3 regions of the Streptomyces sp. SP18BB07 genome follow, and region 1 is predicted to be linked to each of the others. Evidence: riboswitches for the same ligand, from Rfam matches in the RefSeq annotation. Region 1 holds a riboswitch; each other region holds the start of a gene.
The links. Region 1 has a riboswitch for cobalamin ahead of cobN (cobaltochelatase subunit CobN). Riboswitches for the same ligand answer to the same signal wherever they lie in the genome.
Positions count from the first base shown of each region.

Region 2: another riboswitch for cobalamin. It lies ahead of PUR53_RS13235 (ribonucleoside-diphosphate reductase subunit alpha); the one in region 1 lies ahead of cobN (cobaltochelatase subunit CobN).
Region 3: another riboswitch for cobalamin. It lies ahead of PUR53_RS46435 (prenyltransferase/squalene oxidase repeat-containing protein); the one in region 1 lies ahead of cobN (cobaltochelatase subunit CobN).

Region 1 covers NZ_JAQYWT010000284.1:5,327-10,325, forward strand. The annotation lists gene PUR53_RS15245 (precorrin-2 C(20)-methyltransferase) at 1-583, opposite strand, end outside; gene PUR53_RS15250 (precorrin-8X methylmutase) at 580-1,212, opposite strand; gene cobG (precorrin-3B synthase) at 1,296-2,654, opposite strand; cobalamin riboswitch at 2,717-2,869, shown strand; gene cobN (cobaltochelatase subunit CobN) at 2,941-4,999, shown strand, end outside.
Region 2 covers NZ_JAQYWT010000274.1:75,045-80,043, forward strand. The annotation lists gene PUR53_RS13235 (ribonucleoside-diphosphate reductase subunit alpha) at 1-2,367, opposite strand, end outside; cobalamin riboswitch at 2,491-2,626, opposite strand; gene PUR53_RS13240 (GNAT family N-acetyltransferase) at 2,690-3,196, opposite strand; gene PUR53_RS13245 (nucleoside hydrolase) at 3,278-4,264, opposite strand; gene mctP (monocarboxylate uptake permease MctP) at 4,567-4,999, opposite strand, start outside.
Region 3 covers NZ_JAQYWT010000370.1:226,800-231,798, reverse strand. The annotation lists gene PUR53_RS46440 (SCO2322 family protein) at 1-21, opposite strand, end outside; gene PUR53_RS46435 (prenyltransferase/squalene oxidase repeat-containing protein) at 87-1,424, opposite strand; cobalamin riboswitch at 1,499-1,690, opposite strand; gene PUR53_RS46430 (phosphotransferase) at 1,722-2,522, shown strand; gene PUR53_RS46425 (MBL fold metallo-hydrolase) at 2,593-3,624, opposite strand; gene PUR53_RS46420 (aldehyde dehydrogenase) at 3,789-4,999, shown strand, end outside.

The sequences.
Region 1 (4,999 bases):
TCTCCAGCGCGCCGCGCACCTTGGTGAAGGTCCGTCCCAGCTTCATCACCACGGCCACGTCCGTCGCGGCGAGCCGCGCGGTCAGCTCCTCCTCCGGCAGGGTGCCCGGCAGGATCGTCAGCACCTCCTCGCCCTCGGCGAGCGGGGTGCCGAGCCGGGCCGCGGCGGCCGACACGGACGTCACACCGGGGATCACCTCGGTGTCGTAGCGGTCGACCAGTCGCTTGTGCATGTGCATGTAGGAGCCGTAGAACATCGGGTCGCCCTCCGCGAGGACCGCGACCGTACGCCCCGCGTCCAGATGCGCGGCCAGCCGGGCCGACGCCTCCGCGTAGAACTCCTCCATCGCGCCCTTGTAGCCGCCCGGGTGGTCGGTGGTCTCCGTCGTCAACGGGTAGACCAGCCGCTCCTCGATGTGGTCGGCGCGCAGGTGCTTCGCCGCGATCGAGCGGGCGATGGAACGGCCGTGCCGGGCGCTGTGGTACGCGATCACGTCCGCCTCGGAGATCACCTCGACGGCCCGCACGGTCATCAGGGACGGGTCACCGGGGCCGAGCCCCACCCCGTACAGCTTGCCGCTCACTCTTCCTCACTCGCGATCGCGTTGAGCGCGGCGGCGGCGATGGCGCTCCCGCCACGACGGCCGCGTACGACGAGGTGCTCCAGGCCCGACGGATGCTCCGCCAGCGCGTCCTTGGACTCGGCGGCGCCGACGAACCCGACCGGCACACCGATGACGGCGGCGGGCCGGGGCGCGCCCTCGTCGATCATCTCCAGCAGCCGGAAGAGCGCGGTGGGCGCGTTGCCCATGGCCACGACCGAGCCCTCCAGGCGGTCCCGCCACAGCTCCAGCGCGGCGGCGCTGCGCGTGGTGCCCAGCTTCGCCGCCAGCGCGGGGACGGCCGGGTCGGAGAGCGTGCACAGCACGTCGTTGTCGGCGGGCAGCCGCTTGCGGGTCACCCCGCTGGCCACCATCCGCACGTCGGTGAAGATGGGCGCCCCGGCGCGCAGGGCCTCGCGGGCGCGGGCCACCACGTCGGGGGTGTACGTCAAGTCCCGTACCAGGTCGACCATTCCGCAGGCGTGGATCATCCGGACCGCGACCTGGCTGACATCGGCGGGCAGGGCCGCGAGGTCCGCCTCCGCGCGGATGGTGGCGAAGGACTGCCGGTAGATCGCCGGGCCGTCCTTCTCGTAGTCGTAGGTGGTCACGGTGGTGTTCTCGCTGCTCTCGGTCGTCGTACGGGGGGCGTTCGTGCGGGGGTCGTGCGTGCGGGTGTCGTTCGTGGTGCTCATCAAGTGATCGCCGTCAGGGCCTCGGCGAGGTGCCCGGGGTCGGCCATGGACGTGGTACGCGGGTCCTGACCGGGAGCCGTGCGGGACAGCTCGTAGCCGCCGCCCTCCACCGCCACCACGTCGACGTGTTCGCCCCGGGGGTGGCCGCAGCGGCGCTCGCAGCCCGACCAGTACAGCGGGAGCCCGGCGCGGCCCGCCGCCTCCAGGGTCTCGGTCGCGTCCGACCGTACGTCCGCCAGGGACTTGGCGCAGCCGGGGCGTCCGATGCAGGCGCCGACGCGCAGCCAGGGGGATGCGGGATCGGTGACGAGGCCGGTCACGGAGAGCCGGGCGAGCGCGTCGGTCGCCCGCTCCCCAGTCAGGCCCGGCGCGGGGACGACGACTCCGCGCCAGGGGGTCAGCCGCAGCTCACCGCATGGTGTCGTGGCCGCGAGAGCGGTCAACTCCCGCCACTGGAGCGGGGTGAGGCGACCGAGAGGGGCGTGCACGGAGAGGGCGTCACCGACGGCTCCCGGGGGCGGGCCGTCGGCTCCGGGGTGAGGGCCGTCGGTCGCGGTGGGTGGGCCGTCGGTTTCGGCCGCCGTCGTCCCGCTCCCGTCGCCGCCCCGGAGCGCGGTGTCGACGCCGACGGCCGCCAGCCGGTCCCGGACCTCGCGGAGCAGCGCGTCCTGGGAGGGGAGTTCGGTCACACGCCAGACCCGCGCCCCGCTCTCCCGCGCCGCCTCCAGGAAGGTCTCGGCGGCGGTGATCGCGGCCCGGGCCGCGTGCTCACCGGGGACCGACAGGCTCTCGCCGGCCGTCCCCAGGCTCAGCAGCGCGCCGTCGACCCCGGTCGCCCGGACGGTCACATCGGCGTCCAGCGCGGCCACGTCCCCCCGCCCGTCGTCGAGCGCGAACAGGAACCTGCCCGACAACCGCCGCGCCGCCTCGCTCGCGCACAGCGCGGTGTCCAGGGCGGTCAGCCAGGGCCGTACGTCGCGCAGACCGCGTCCGTCGAGACCGGACAGGGGAGAGGCGACGATGTTGCGCACCCGCTCGTGCCCGGCGGACGGCAACAGCCCCGCCGCGTCCAGCGCTTCGGCCAGCTCGCCCCCGCAGCCCTCGGCCAGCCCGCGCAGCTGCACATTGCCCCGGGAAGTGAGGTGAAGATCACCGTCGCCGAGCCGTCGCGCCGCCTCCGCGAGCGCCTCGGCCTGGCGGACGGTCAGCACACCACCGGGCACCCGGACCCGGGCCAGCGCCCCGTCGTCCGCCGCATGCAGCCGCAGTGTCCCCGGGCAGGCGTCGCCACGGTCCCGTGTGACCGCTGTGGCCTGGGACGATGAACGCGGGGGAGGCGTGGACATGGCGGCGAGCATACCCACCGGCACATCGGACGTATCCTCCGCCCTTTTGGGGCAGCCTTCCTTTTGAGGCGACCCTTACTATGCTGCTCGGTGGATCATCCGGTCCATCGACGCCACCAAGGCGACAGGGGAGGAAGCCCGGTGTGAGTCCGGCGCGGTCCCGCCACTGTGAGCCCGTCCCAGGAGGGTCGGGCGAGTCAGGAACTCCCTTCCCCGTACCCCTCGGCCCGCCCGAGCAGGGGAGACTTTCGATTCGACACCGCCCGGGGCGCGGACCCCGAGGAAGGCCAGCAGCCGCATGCAGCCATCGTCCGGGGAGCGCTCCGCGCAGCCCCGCATCCTGCTCCTGTCGACCTCCGACACCGACCTGCTCAGCGCCCGCGCGGCCGCCGGCCCGGTCCCCTACCGCTTCGCCAACCCCTCGCGCCTCGCGCTGGAGGACCTCCCGGCCCTCCTCGACGGCACCGACCTGGTCGTCGTGCGCCTCCTCGGTGGCATCCGCGCCTGGCAGGACGGCCTCGACCTGCTGCTCGCCGACGGCCGCCCGGTCGTCGTCCTCACCGGTGAACAGGCGCCCGACGCCCAGCTGATGGCCGCCTCCACCGTCCCGGTCGGCATCGCCGCCGAGGCCCACGCCTACCTCGCCCACGGCGGCCCCGCCAACCTGGAGCAGCTGGCCCGCTTCCTCTCCGACACGGTCCTGCTCACCGGCCACGGCTTCGACGCGCCCGCGCCCGCGCCCTCCTGGGGCCCGCTGGAGCGCACCGCCCGCGACACCGCCGACGGCCCGACCATCGCCGTGCTCTACTACCGAGCCCACCACATGAGCGGCAACACCGCCTTCGTGGGCGCCCTGTGCGAGGCGATCGAGGAGAAGGGCGCCCGCGCGCTCCCGCTGTACGTGGCGTCGCTGCGCGCCCCCGAGCCCGAGCTGATCGAGGAACTCCGCGCCGCCGACGCCATCGTGACCACCGTCCTCGCCGCGGGCGGCACCAAGCCCGCCGAGGCGTCGGCCGGCGGCGACGACGAGTCCTGGGACGCGGGCGCCCTCACCGGCCTCGACGTGCCGATCCTCCAGGCCCTGTGCCTGACCGGCTCGCGCGCCGCCTGGGAGGAGAACGACGAGGGCGTCTCCCCGCTCGACGCGGCCAGCCAGATCGCCGTCCCCGAGTTCGACGGCCGCCTGATCACCGTCCCGTTCTCCTTCAAGGAGATCGACGAGGACGGCCTCCCGGCCTACGTCGCCGACCCCGAGCGCGCCGCCCGCGTCGCCGGGATCGCCGTACGCCACGCGCGACTGCGCCACATCCCCAACGCGGACAAGCGCCTCGCGCTCGTCCTCTCCGCCTACCCGACCAAGCACTCCCGCATCGGCAACGCGGTCGGCCTGGACACCCCGGCGAGCGCGGTCGCCCTGCTGCGCCGACTGCGCGACGAGGGCTACGACTTCGGGGGCGCCGACGTCCCCGGCCTGGCCTCCGGCGACGGCGACGACCTGATCCGCGCCCTCATCGAGGCGGGCGGTCACGACCAGGACTGGCTGACCGAGGAGCAGCTCGCCCGCAACCCGGTCCGGATCCCGGCCGCCGACTACCGCCGCTGGTACGCCGAACTCCCCGAGGAACTGCGCTCGGCCGTCGAGGAGCACTGGGGTCCCGCGCCCGGCGAGATGTTCGTCGACCGCAGCGCCAACCCGGAGGGCGACATCGTCCTCGCGGCCCTGCGCTTCGGCAATCTGCTGATCCTCATCCAGCCGCCGCGCGGCTTCGGCGAGAACCCGATCGCGATCTACCACGACCCGGACCTCCCGCCCTCCCACCACTACCTGGCGGCCTACCGCTGGATCGCCGCCCGCGCCGACGACGGCGGCTTCGGTGCCGACGCGATGATCCACCTCGGCAAGCACGGCAACCTGGAGTGGCTGCCCGGCAAGAACGCGGGCCTGTCCGCCGCGTGCGGCCCCGACGCCGCCCTCGGCGACCTGCCGCTGGTCTACCCGTTCCTGGTCAACGACCCGGGCGAGGGCACCCAGGCCAAGCGCCGTGTGCACGCCACCCTCGTCGACCACCTGGTTCCGCCGATGGCCCGCGCGGACTCCTACGGCGACATCGCGCGTCTGGAGCAACTCCTCGACGAGTACGCCCAGATCTCCTCCATGGACCCGGCGAAGCTCCCCGCGATCCGCGCCCAGATCTGGACCCTCATCCAGGCCGCCAAGCTCGACCACGACCTGGGCCTGAACGACCGTCCGGAGGACGACGGCTTCGACGACTTCCTGCTGCACGTCGACGGCTGGCTCTGCGAGGTCAAGGACGCCCAGATCCGCGACGGCCTGCACGTCCTCGGCAACCCCCCGG
Region 2 (4,999 bases), on a different contig from region 1:
CTGCGCCCGGCCCTGGCCCTGTGCCGCGCGGGCGATGCGGGTCGCCGGGCGGGAGCGCAGGTAGTACGTGGTCTTCAGGCCCGACTTCCAGGCGTACGCGTACATCGAGGAGAGCTTGCCGATGGTCGGCGTCTCCAGGAACAGGTTGAGCGACTGCGACTGGTCCAGATACGGCGTGCGGGCGGCGGCCATGTCGATCAGACCGCGCTGCGGGATCTCCCAGGCCGTGCGGTACAGCGCCCGGACGTCGGCCGGGATCCACGCGAAGTCCTGCACCGAGCCGTTCGACTCGCGCAGCGCCTCACGGGTGCGGGCGTCCCAGACGCCCAGCTCCTTCAGGTCCTTCACCAGATACGAGTTGACCTGGAGGAACTCACCGGACAGTGTCTCGCGCTTGAACAGGTTCGACACCTGCGGCTCGATGCACTCGTACACACCGGCGATCGAGGCGATGGTGGCCGTCGGCGCGATGGCCAGGAGCAGGGAGTTGCGCAGGCCCGTCGTCGCGACGCGCTCGCGCAGGGCCGCCCAGCGCTCCGGCCAGGTGGTCTCGACGCCGTAGTGGTCGGGGTGCAGCACACCGCGTGCCGTACGGGTCTTCTCCCAGGCGGGCAGCGGGCCGACCCGCTCGGCGAGGTCGGCGGAGGCCTCGTACGCGGCGAGCATGATCCGCTCGGCGATCCGGGTGGAGAGCGCCTTCGCCTCGGGGGAGTCGAAGGGCAGCCGCAGTTGGAAGAAGACGTCCTGGAGACCCATCGCGCCGAGCCCGACCGGACGCCACTTGGCGTTGGAGCGGCCCGCCTGCTCGGTCGGGTAGAAGTTGATGTCGACCACGCGGTCGAGGAAGGTGACGGCGGTGCGGACGGTCGCGTCCAGCCGCGCCCAGTCCATGTCGCCCGTCGCCCGGTCGACGAACGCGCCCAGGTTCACCGAGCCCAGGTTGCAGACCGCCGTCTCCCCGTCGTTCGTGACCTCCAGGATCTCCGTGCAGAGGTTGGAGGAGTGGACGACATGGCCCGGCTCGGCCGTCTGGTTCGCCGTGCGGTTGGCCGCGTCCTTGAAGGTCATCCAGCCGTTGCCGGTCTGTGCGAGGGTGCGCATCATCCGGCCGTACAGGTCACGGGCCGCGATCGTCTTCTTCGCCAGGCCGTCCGCCTCCGCCCTGCGGTACGCGGCCTCGAACTCCGCACCCCACAGGTCGACCAGCTCGGGCACGTCGGACGGGGAGAACAGCGACCACTGCTCGTCGGCGGCGACCCGGCGCATGAACTCGTCCGGGATCCAGTGCGCCAGGTTCAGGTTGTGCGTACGCCGGGCGTCCTCGCCGGTGTTGTCGCGCAGTTCCAGGAACTCCTCGATGTCGGAGTGCCAGGTCTCCAGGTAGACCGCGGCCGCGCCCTTGCGTCGGCCGCCCTGGTTCACGGCGGCGACCGAGGCGTCCAGCGTCTTCAGGAACGGCACGATGCCGTTGGAGTGCCCGTTGGTGCCCCGGATCAGCGAACCGCGCGAGCGGATGCGGGAGTACGACAGACCGATGCCACCGGCGTGCTTCGAGAGGCGGGCCACCTGGTGGTAGCGGTCGTAGATGGAGTCCAGCTCGTCCAGCGGGGAGTCGAGGAGGTAGCAGGACGACATCTGGGGGTGTCGCGTACCGGAGTTGAAGAGCGTGGGGGAGGAGGGGAGGTAGTCCAGGCGGCTCATCAGCCCGTAGAGCGCGGCCACTTCGTCGAGGGCGCGCAGGCCCGCCTCCGCGTCGGCACCCGTGTCCTCGGCGAGGCCGGCGGCGACCCGCAGCATGAAGTGCTGGGGCGTCTCGACGACCTTGCGGGTGAGGGGGTGCCGGAGCAGATAGCGGCTGTGCAGGGTGCGCAGACCGAAGTAGCCGAAGCGGTCGTCCCCGGCCGGGTCGATCAGGGCGTCGAGACGCTCGGCGTGGGCGCGGACGAACGCGGCCGTACGGTCGGCGACGAGACCCTCCCGGTGGCCCACGGCGATGGACTCGGTGAACGTCGTGACACCCTGCGAGGCCGCCTCGGCACGGATGCCGACGGCCAGCAGCCGGGCGGCCAGTCTCGAATAGGCGGGGTCCTCGGCGATGAGGCCCGCGGCGGCCTCCGTGGCCAGCTCACGCAGCTCCGCGACCATCTCGGCGGAGGACGCGCGCACCGACCGGCCGCGCAGCGCGGCGGTGGCGACCCGGCCGGGGTCGGCGTCGGGGAGGTCGGCGGTCAGCTCGGTCAGGATCCGCAGCAACGCGGTACCGGGACCGTCGGTCTCCGTCACCGGGTCGACTGACACCGGGTCGGCTGACACCGGCTCGGCTGCGGTCAGGTCGGCTGACACCGGATCGGCTGGCGCGATGGTCACGTGGGGCTCTCCCTCGCTCGGCTGGGGCCTTGCGGAGGGCAGGCGGCAGCACACGAGCGCACGGGAGCGTCGCGTCCACCGGCCCATTCCACGAGGCCCGGACGTCACGGCACCCGGACCGGACGGCCGGGCGCACTGTCGGCAGGTGTTCGGACTGAACAGGCGTGCACACATGGCGATGTATGCACGCAAATACACCGTTGCGGGACAGTTCCGGATTCACACCGGATTCCCCTGCGGCGACAGCGAGCATGAGCATACATCTAGTGCCGGGGCGCGGTGTCACCCCCACATGTTGTGTCGCATTCGGCTTCGCAGGGTGTCAGAGCGTCAACTCATAGGTGATCAGAGTGATGTCGGGCTGGTCGGGGAGGGGGTTCCAGTCGCGCTCAGGTGTGCGAGTGAAGCCCAGGCGTCCGTAGATGCGATGGGCCGCGTGCATGCTCCGCTGGGTCGACAGCACGACACGCACACAGCCCTCGACGGTGCGGGCACGCTCCAGGCAGGCCCGCACGAGTGCCTCGCCGACACCCCGCCCCCGGGCTTCGGGGGAGACGGCGAGCATCCGTATCTCGGCCTCTCCCGCGCGGGCGATGTCGGCCATGGGCCCGCCTGCGGGGACGAAGGTCACCCCGCCCAGCACCTGCCCGTCCGCGGCCGCCACGAGCACCTCGGCCTCGGCCGCCCGCTTCGCCACGTTCCGCAGCTCGTCGAGGTACCGGTCGCTCTCTCCGAAGTCCAGCAGTCCGTCGCCGAGGTAGGCCTGGGCGGTGATCTCGCCGAGCGCGGCGTACTCGTCGGGAGCCGCCGGCCTGATCGTGATGTCCATGCGTCGCAGTGTGCACGAGGGGCGGCTGCGCGGGTCGGCGGTTTTCCACAGGGGCCGCCGTCCGTCGGACTATCGGATTTGTCAGGCCGTCGCAGGCCACCTGGGCAGGGTCGTCACGAAGTCCTCGCTGAAGTCGCGGGTGCCCGGCCCGAGCGCGACGCGGCCGGTGGCGCGCAGACGGGCGGTCAGGGCGGGGGACTCGGAGTAGTAGACGCGCCGGGCGGCGGCCGGCACGAACACGGTCTGGCCGCGCGTGAGTTCGCTCGCGCACTCCACGACGACGGCACCCTCGACGGCCTCGACGAACGCCTCGTCGCCGCACACGCCCACGGCCAGCGGATCGTGCAGCGGACAGGTGCCGTCCCCGCCGTGGCGGGTGTAGGCGTCCATGTAGGTCCGCATCAGCCGGGCGGCGAGGGCCGTACCGGGGCCCGCGGCCTCCAGCGCGGCGAGGTCCTCGGGACGGAAGAGCCAGCGGTGCGAGGCGTCCAGGTCGACCATGGTGAACGGGATGCCGGAGGAGAGGACGATCTCGGCGGCGTCCGGGTCGGCCCAGATGTTGAACTCGGCGACCGGGGTGAAGTTGCCCGGGACCTGGGCGGCGCCGCCCATGAACACGAACCTGCGGACGCGGTGGGCGAAGTGCGGGTCCTCCAGCAGGGCGATGGCCACGTTGGTGAGGGGACCGGTGGCGCAGACCGTCAGCTCGCCCTCGTACTCCCTCGACAGGCGGATCAGGGCCTGGGCGGACGACTCCGTCGGGTGGGGGGCCGTCGAGTCGGGGAGGGTCTCGTCGCCGAGGCCCGCGGGGCCGTGGAAGGCGGATGCCTCGCGGTAGGGGAGGCGGGAGAGGGGGCGGCCGGCGCCTCTGTGGACCGGGACGTGGGGGGCGATGCGGAGGGCTCTGGCCAGGGCGCGGGCGTTGGTGTAGGTCGCGTCGGCGGGGAGGTTGCCGCCGACGGAGGTGTATGCCTTGAGGTCCCACAGGCCGGTTCCCAGGAGGTACTGGAGGGCTACGGCGTCGTCGATGCCGGGGTCGCTGTCCAGGACGATCGGGGGGCGGGTCACCGCTTCAGCGTAGCCGGGTGTTTTGCGCCCCCGCCGCCCCTACCCGTCCCTCCCCCACTCTCGGCTTCGCTCGAGCGGGAGGTGCCCCCACCGAGGGGCTGTGCCCCTTCGACCCCCAGGCGTCCGTCCGGTGGGGGCTGGTCGCGCAGTTCCCCGCGCCCCTTAAGGGCCTCCGGCCCTTTCGGGCCGAAAAGCATGGGGCGCAGCCCCTGCTTTTTCAGGGGCGCGGGGAACTGCGCGAGAAGCCCCCACCCACCCGCACCCGACAACGCACCGGACGCGGGTCGGCCGGAGGCGCCCGCCTAGTGGCTCGTTCCCGCCGTCGCCGGAGGCAGTTCGACCTGGACGCCCGGGTCGCCCGCGTCCGCCGTGTAGTCCTGGGGCCTGGTCTCGTCGATGCCGTCGGGAGCCTTCGCGGCCCGCAGGACGAACGTGAGGACCACCGTGACCACGACGTTGAGGACGAAGGCCGTCAGGCCGATGTAGCCGATCTCGCCGATGCCGGGGATCTCGGCGGACGAGCCGCCGAAGTGCTTCTGGGTCGGCGAGGCCACCCCGTACGCGGCGATCGTCCCGTACAGCATGCCGACCGCCCAGCCGCCGATGAGCGCCCAGCGGTGGAACCAGCGGGTGAACAGGCCGCCGACGAGGGCCGGGAAGGTCTGGAGGATCCAGATGCCGCCCAGGAGTTGGAAGTTGATGGCGACCGTCTTGTCCATGGTGAGGACGAAGGCC
Region 3 (4,999 bases), on a different contig from region 1:
CCCCACCCACAGCCGGGGCACGCCACCCCACAGCGGGGGCACCCCGCCTCGCGGCGCGACCGCTCCACCCCGTGGCCGACGCCCGGTCACGCCTGCGGCCGCTTCCGGGCGCCCCGCACCAGCCCGAACCCGACCACGGCCGTGACCACGACCAGCCCGAGCCCGATCACCCACCACACGCCCGCCGCGAGACCGTCGCCGGTCCCGTCGGCCTCGTCCCCGGCGGCCGTGTCGTCGACCGGCACCGAGGAGTAGTCGTCCACCTCCCCGGCCGGACCGGTCTCCTGCAACTGGGCCACCAGATCGGCACCACCGAAGTCACGCGGGTCGCCACCGGAGGCGTGCGCCGCGAAGACGAGCTGGGCGTACGCGGCGGGCCCGGCCTTGGCCGCCCACACGCCGTGGTTCTTCGCCAGCCAGGCGAGCGGCTTCTCGGTCGCGTCCACGTCCCCGGCGGCGGCGAGCGCGACGACCGCGTCGGCGGTGTTGCCGTGGTCGGGCTGGTCCTCCGCACCCGCGAGGGAGGACATCAGATAGCCGTCGGCGGTGAGGGCACCGGCGAGATGGACGGCCCCGTTGTGCGCGAGGTCCTCCGGAGAGTCACCCGAGGCGCAGGAGTCGAACGAGGCCCCGCCCTTCCCCTCGCCGCTACCCGCCCCGACCACGAACCCCTTGCCCAGGCTGCCGAGCACGGCGGCGGCCGTGGCGTCGGCGTTCGCGGCGAGACCGCCCTTCTTGTCGGGCTGATAGGCGAAGGCCCCGCCGTCCTTCGCGTCCCCGTCCTTCCTGCCCCCGTCGCCGCAGGGCAGGGCGAGGGAACGGAGGGCCTCGTAGGGGGAGTTGCCGTCCTTCTGCTGCTTCCCGGGGGCGTCGCCCACAGCGGTCAGCGCGCCGATCACGACGGACGTCGAGTTCGCGTCGCTGGGGCCGCCCGCGGTGTAGCCCCAGCCGCCGTCCTCGTTCTGGTTGTCCTTCAGCCACCGCACCGCCCGACCGGCCTCGGCGTCCCGCCCGCCGACCGCTGCGAGCGCCTGGATCGCGGCCGCCGTGCTGTTGGTGTCGACGGCCGTCGCGCTGTCGCACTTGGCGGTCGCGTCGGCGCGGTACGCCGGGAACGCCCCGCTCGCGCACTGCTGCCCGACCAGCCACTCCACGGCCCCGGCGCCGGGCTTCTCACCCACCGCGTCCAGGGCGAGCAGGGTGAGCGACTGCCGCCAGACACCGTCGTACGTGGGGTCGTTGGAGCCGTACAGACCGGTGGGTATCGCCTGGGAGGGCGAGGCGGAGGGCGAGGCGGAGGGAGCGGTGGACGCCTCGGAGGCCGTACCGTCGGCGAAGGCGGCCGGCGCGAGCCCGAGTCCGGTGCCGAGTCCGGCTGTGACGGTCAGTACGGCGACGACCGCGGCGCTGCGGCGGACATTCATATCGGCGGCTGCCTCTCCCTGACGGGGAGCCGGGCGGCACGGCGGAGCGCCGGGCGGCTCGGCTCCGTATTCCTCGACGGTGCCGTGCACCGGCGGGCCGCCGGTGACGCGAGCCGGTCATGATTCCGTCCAGGGCAGTCCGACTTGCCGCCCTCTGCCGAGGTCGGCTCACGGTTGCGGGTCAGCGCCGGATTTGCACCGGCTTCCCCCTGTACGGGTGTGATGACGACGCGGTCACTCTACCTGCCGGTAGCCGGGATCCTGAGGGCCGCCTGTGGGCCGCGATAGGTTCGGGCCATGCGTACGGGGAGACTGCTGGGCGCGGGCCGCACGGCCGACGTGTACGAACTCCACGCCGACGAGGGGGAGTCCGGGCCGGACGATCACGGCGGCCTCGGCGCGCTGACCGAGGCCGGTGACCCGGTAGGCGTCGCCGACAGTGACGGAGCCGACAGGCATACCGGAGGTGTCGGACAGGGTGACGCCTGGGTGCTACGCCGCTACCGAGAGGGGTGGGGCGACGCCGCCACCGAGGCCGAGGTCATGGAGTACGTACGCAGCCACGGCTACCCTGTCCCGCGCGTTCATTCGGCGACCCGTACGGAGATGGTGCTGCAACGCCTGCCGGGCCCGACCCTGCTGGAGGCCTGCGCCGCCGGCCAGGTCACCCCGCCGCAGGTCGGCGCCACCCTGGCCCAACTCCTGCGCACCCTCCACGCCGTCCCGCCCCGCCGCCCCGGTGCCCGGGTTCTCCACCTGGACCTCCACCCGGAGAACGTCCTCCTCACCCCGCACGGCCCGCAGGTCATCGACTGGAGCAACGCCGAGGAGGGGCCGCCCGGCCTCGACTGGGCCGTCTCCGCGATGATCCTCGCCCAGGTCGCCGTCGACCCGACGGACGCCCGCGCCCCCATGGCCCACGCCACCCTCAGCTCCCTCCTGGCCCACCGCCCCGACAACACCCTGACCCACCACGACCTGACCGAAGCGAGCCATCGCCGGGCATCCAACCCGACCATGTCCCCCCACGAGATCGAACTCCTGGCCAGGGCAGAAGAGTTGATCCGTGACGCCCCTGAGAAGGCCGCAGGCCTTTAGGGGCGCGGGGAACTGCGCGAGAAGCCCCACCGAACCCGCGGCCGACAACCGCCCCGTACCCCCACCCCCCTCACACCGCCACATACCGCACCGGATCGCTCCCCGGCACCACCTCGGCCCTGCCCAGCTTCACCAGGCGTCGCACGTGCGCCTCCGCCTCCGAGACCGCGATGTTGCGAGAGGTGAAGGGGATCTGGGGCCAGGGACGGTTCCACTCCATGCGTTCGGCGAGCTGCCAGGGGGTGAGCGGGGAGGCGAGGAGGGTGAGTAGATCGGTGAAGCGTGACTCGTGGTGGGCCAGCAACTCCCGTACGCGCGCGGCCGTATCGGTGAACGCGTACTGATGGGCGGGAAGGATCTCGGCGGCGCCGAGACGGCCGACACGCTCGAGTGAGTCGAGGTAGTCGCCCAGGGGGTCGGTGACCGTGTCGTCGTCCGGGTCCTCGTAGAGGCCGATGTGCGGGCTGATCTCGGGGAGGAGATGGTCGCCGGAGAACAGCCGTCCATGACCCGGGAGTTGGCCCGGGTGCGCCTCCTCCAGATGGAGGCAGACATGCCCCGGCGTGTGGCCCGGCGTCCAGATCGCGCGGACGCGGCGGCCGGGGAGGTCGAGGAGTTCACCGGGCACGATCTCGCGGTCGGGGAGCGCGGGGGAGAACCCGTGCAGGGCGGCGCGCGGGCGGCGCGGGGGCCGTAGCGGCGCGAGGTGTTCCTCGGGTGCTCCCGCCGCCGTGAGCTTGTCCGTCATGTAGGAGTACCAGCGGTCCGGCCCGGTCCCGCGCGTGCGCCGCACGATCGCCGTGTCCGCCGCGTGCATCGCGATCCATGCCCCGGACGCCTCGCGCACGGCCCCCGACAGGCCGTGGTGGTCGGGATGGTGGTGGGTGATCACGACCCCGTGGATCTCCGCGACCGACGTGCCGCACGCGCTCAGGCCCGCGGCGAGCGTGTCCCAGGACGCCGGGTCGTCCCAGCCGGTGTCGACGAGGACAGGCCCGCGGTCGGCGTCGACGACGTACACGAGGGTGTGGCCGAGCGGGTTGTCCGGGATGGGGACCTCGATGGACCGTACGCCTCCGCCGTGATCGGTCACCTGTGTCATGAAGTCACTATAACTAGAACGAGTTCCACCAGGGATGGGTGCGGGAAGACGCAGGAGTCTCCGCCGGGTGGCGCACGACATGGACTCCTTCCCCTGGAACTGGTATCAGTTCCCTATTCGAAACTGACGGTATGTCAGAGAAGTGGCTCCGGGAGGCAACGGCCATGACCGAACTCGTGGAACACGGACAGCTGTTCATCGGCGGGGAGTTGACCGACCCCCTGGGCGCGGACGTCATCGAGGTGGTCTCGCCGCACTCGGAGGAGGTCATCGGCCGCGTCCCGCACGCGTCGCGCGCGGACGTCGACCGGGCCGTGGCCGCCGCACGCCATGCCTTCGACCACGGCCCCTGGCCCCGCACGACCCTCGACGAACGGATCGAGGTCGTCACCCGGATCAAGGACGCCTTCGCCGTACGCCACGAGGAGTTCGCCCGGATCATCAGCGCCGAGAACGGCACCCCGTTCACCTCCAGCGTGATGGTGCAGGCCCTCGCGTCGATGATGGCCTGGGACGCGGCGATCACCACCGCCCGCGACTTCACCTACGAGGAGCGCCGCGACGGCGTGCTCGGCCGGATCCTCGTCCGGCGCGAGCCGGTCGGGGTGGTCGCGGCGGTCGTCCCCTGGAACGTGCCGCAGTTCACCGCCGCCGCCAAACTCGCCCCCGCCCTCCTCGCCGGCTGCCCGGCGATCCTGAAGGTGTCGCCCGAAACCCCCCTGGACGCCTATCTGTTGGCGGAGATAGCCGCCGAGGCCGGCCTGCCCGAGGGCGTCCTCTCGATCCTTCCCGCCGACCGTGAGGTCAGCGAGTACCTGGTCGGGCACCCGGGCGTCGACAAGGTCTCCTTCACCGGCTCGGTCGCCGCAGGCAAGCGCGTCATGGAGGTCGCCGCCCGCAACCTCACCCGCGTCACCCTGGAGTTGGGCGGCAAGTCGGCGGCCGTGATCCTCCCCGACGCCGACGCGCAGACCGCCGTGAACGGCATCGCCCCCTTCGCCTGGATGATCAACGGCCAGGCGTGCGTGGCCCAGACTCGCATCCTCGTCCCGCGCACCCGCTACGACGAGTTCGCCGAGGCCTTCGCGGCCTACGCCTCCGCGCTGAAGGTCGGCGACCCCCTGGACCCGGCCACCGAACTCGGCCCGCTGGTCGCCGCCCGCCAGCAGCGCCGCAGCCTCGACTACATCCGCATCGGCCAGGAGGAGGGCGCCAAGATCCTCACCGGCGGCGGCCGTCCGGCACACCTGGAGCGCGGCTGGTACGTCGAGCCGACCCTCTTCGGCGACGTCGACAACTCCATGCGCATCGCCCGCGAGGAGATCTTCGGCCCGGTCATCTGCCTCCTGCCCTACGGCGACGAGGCCGAGGCCGT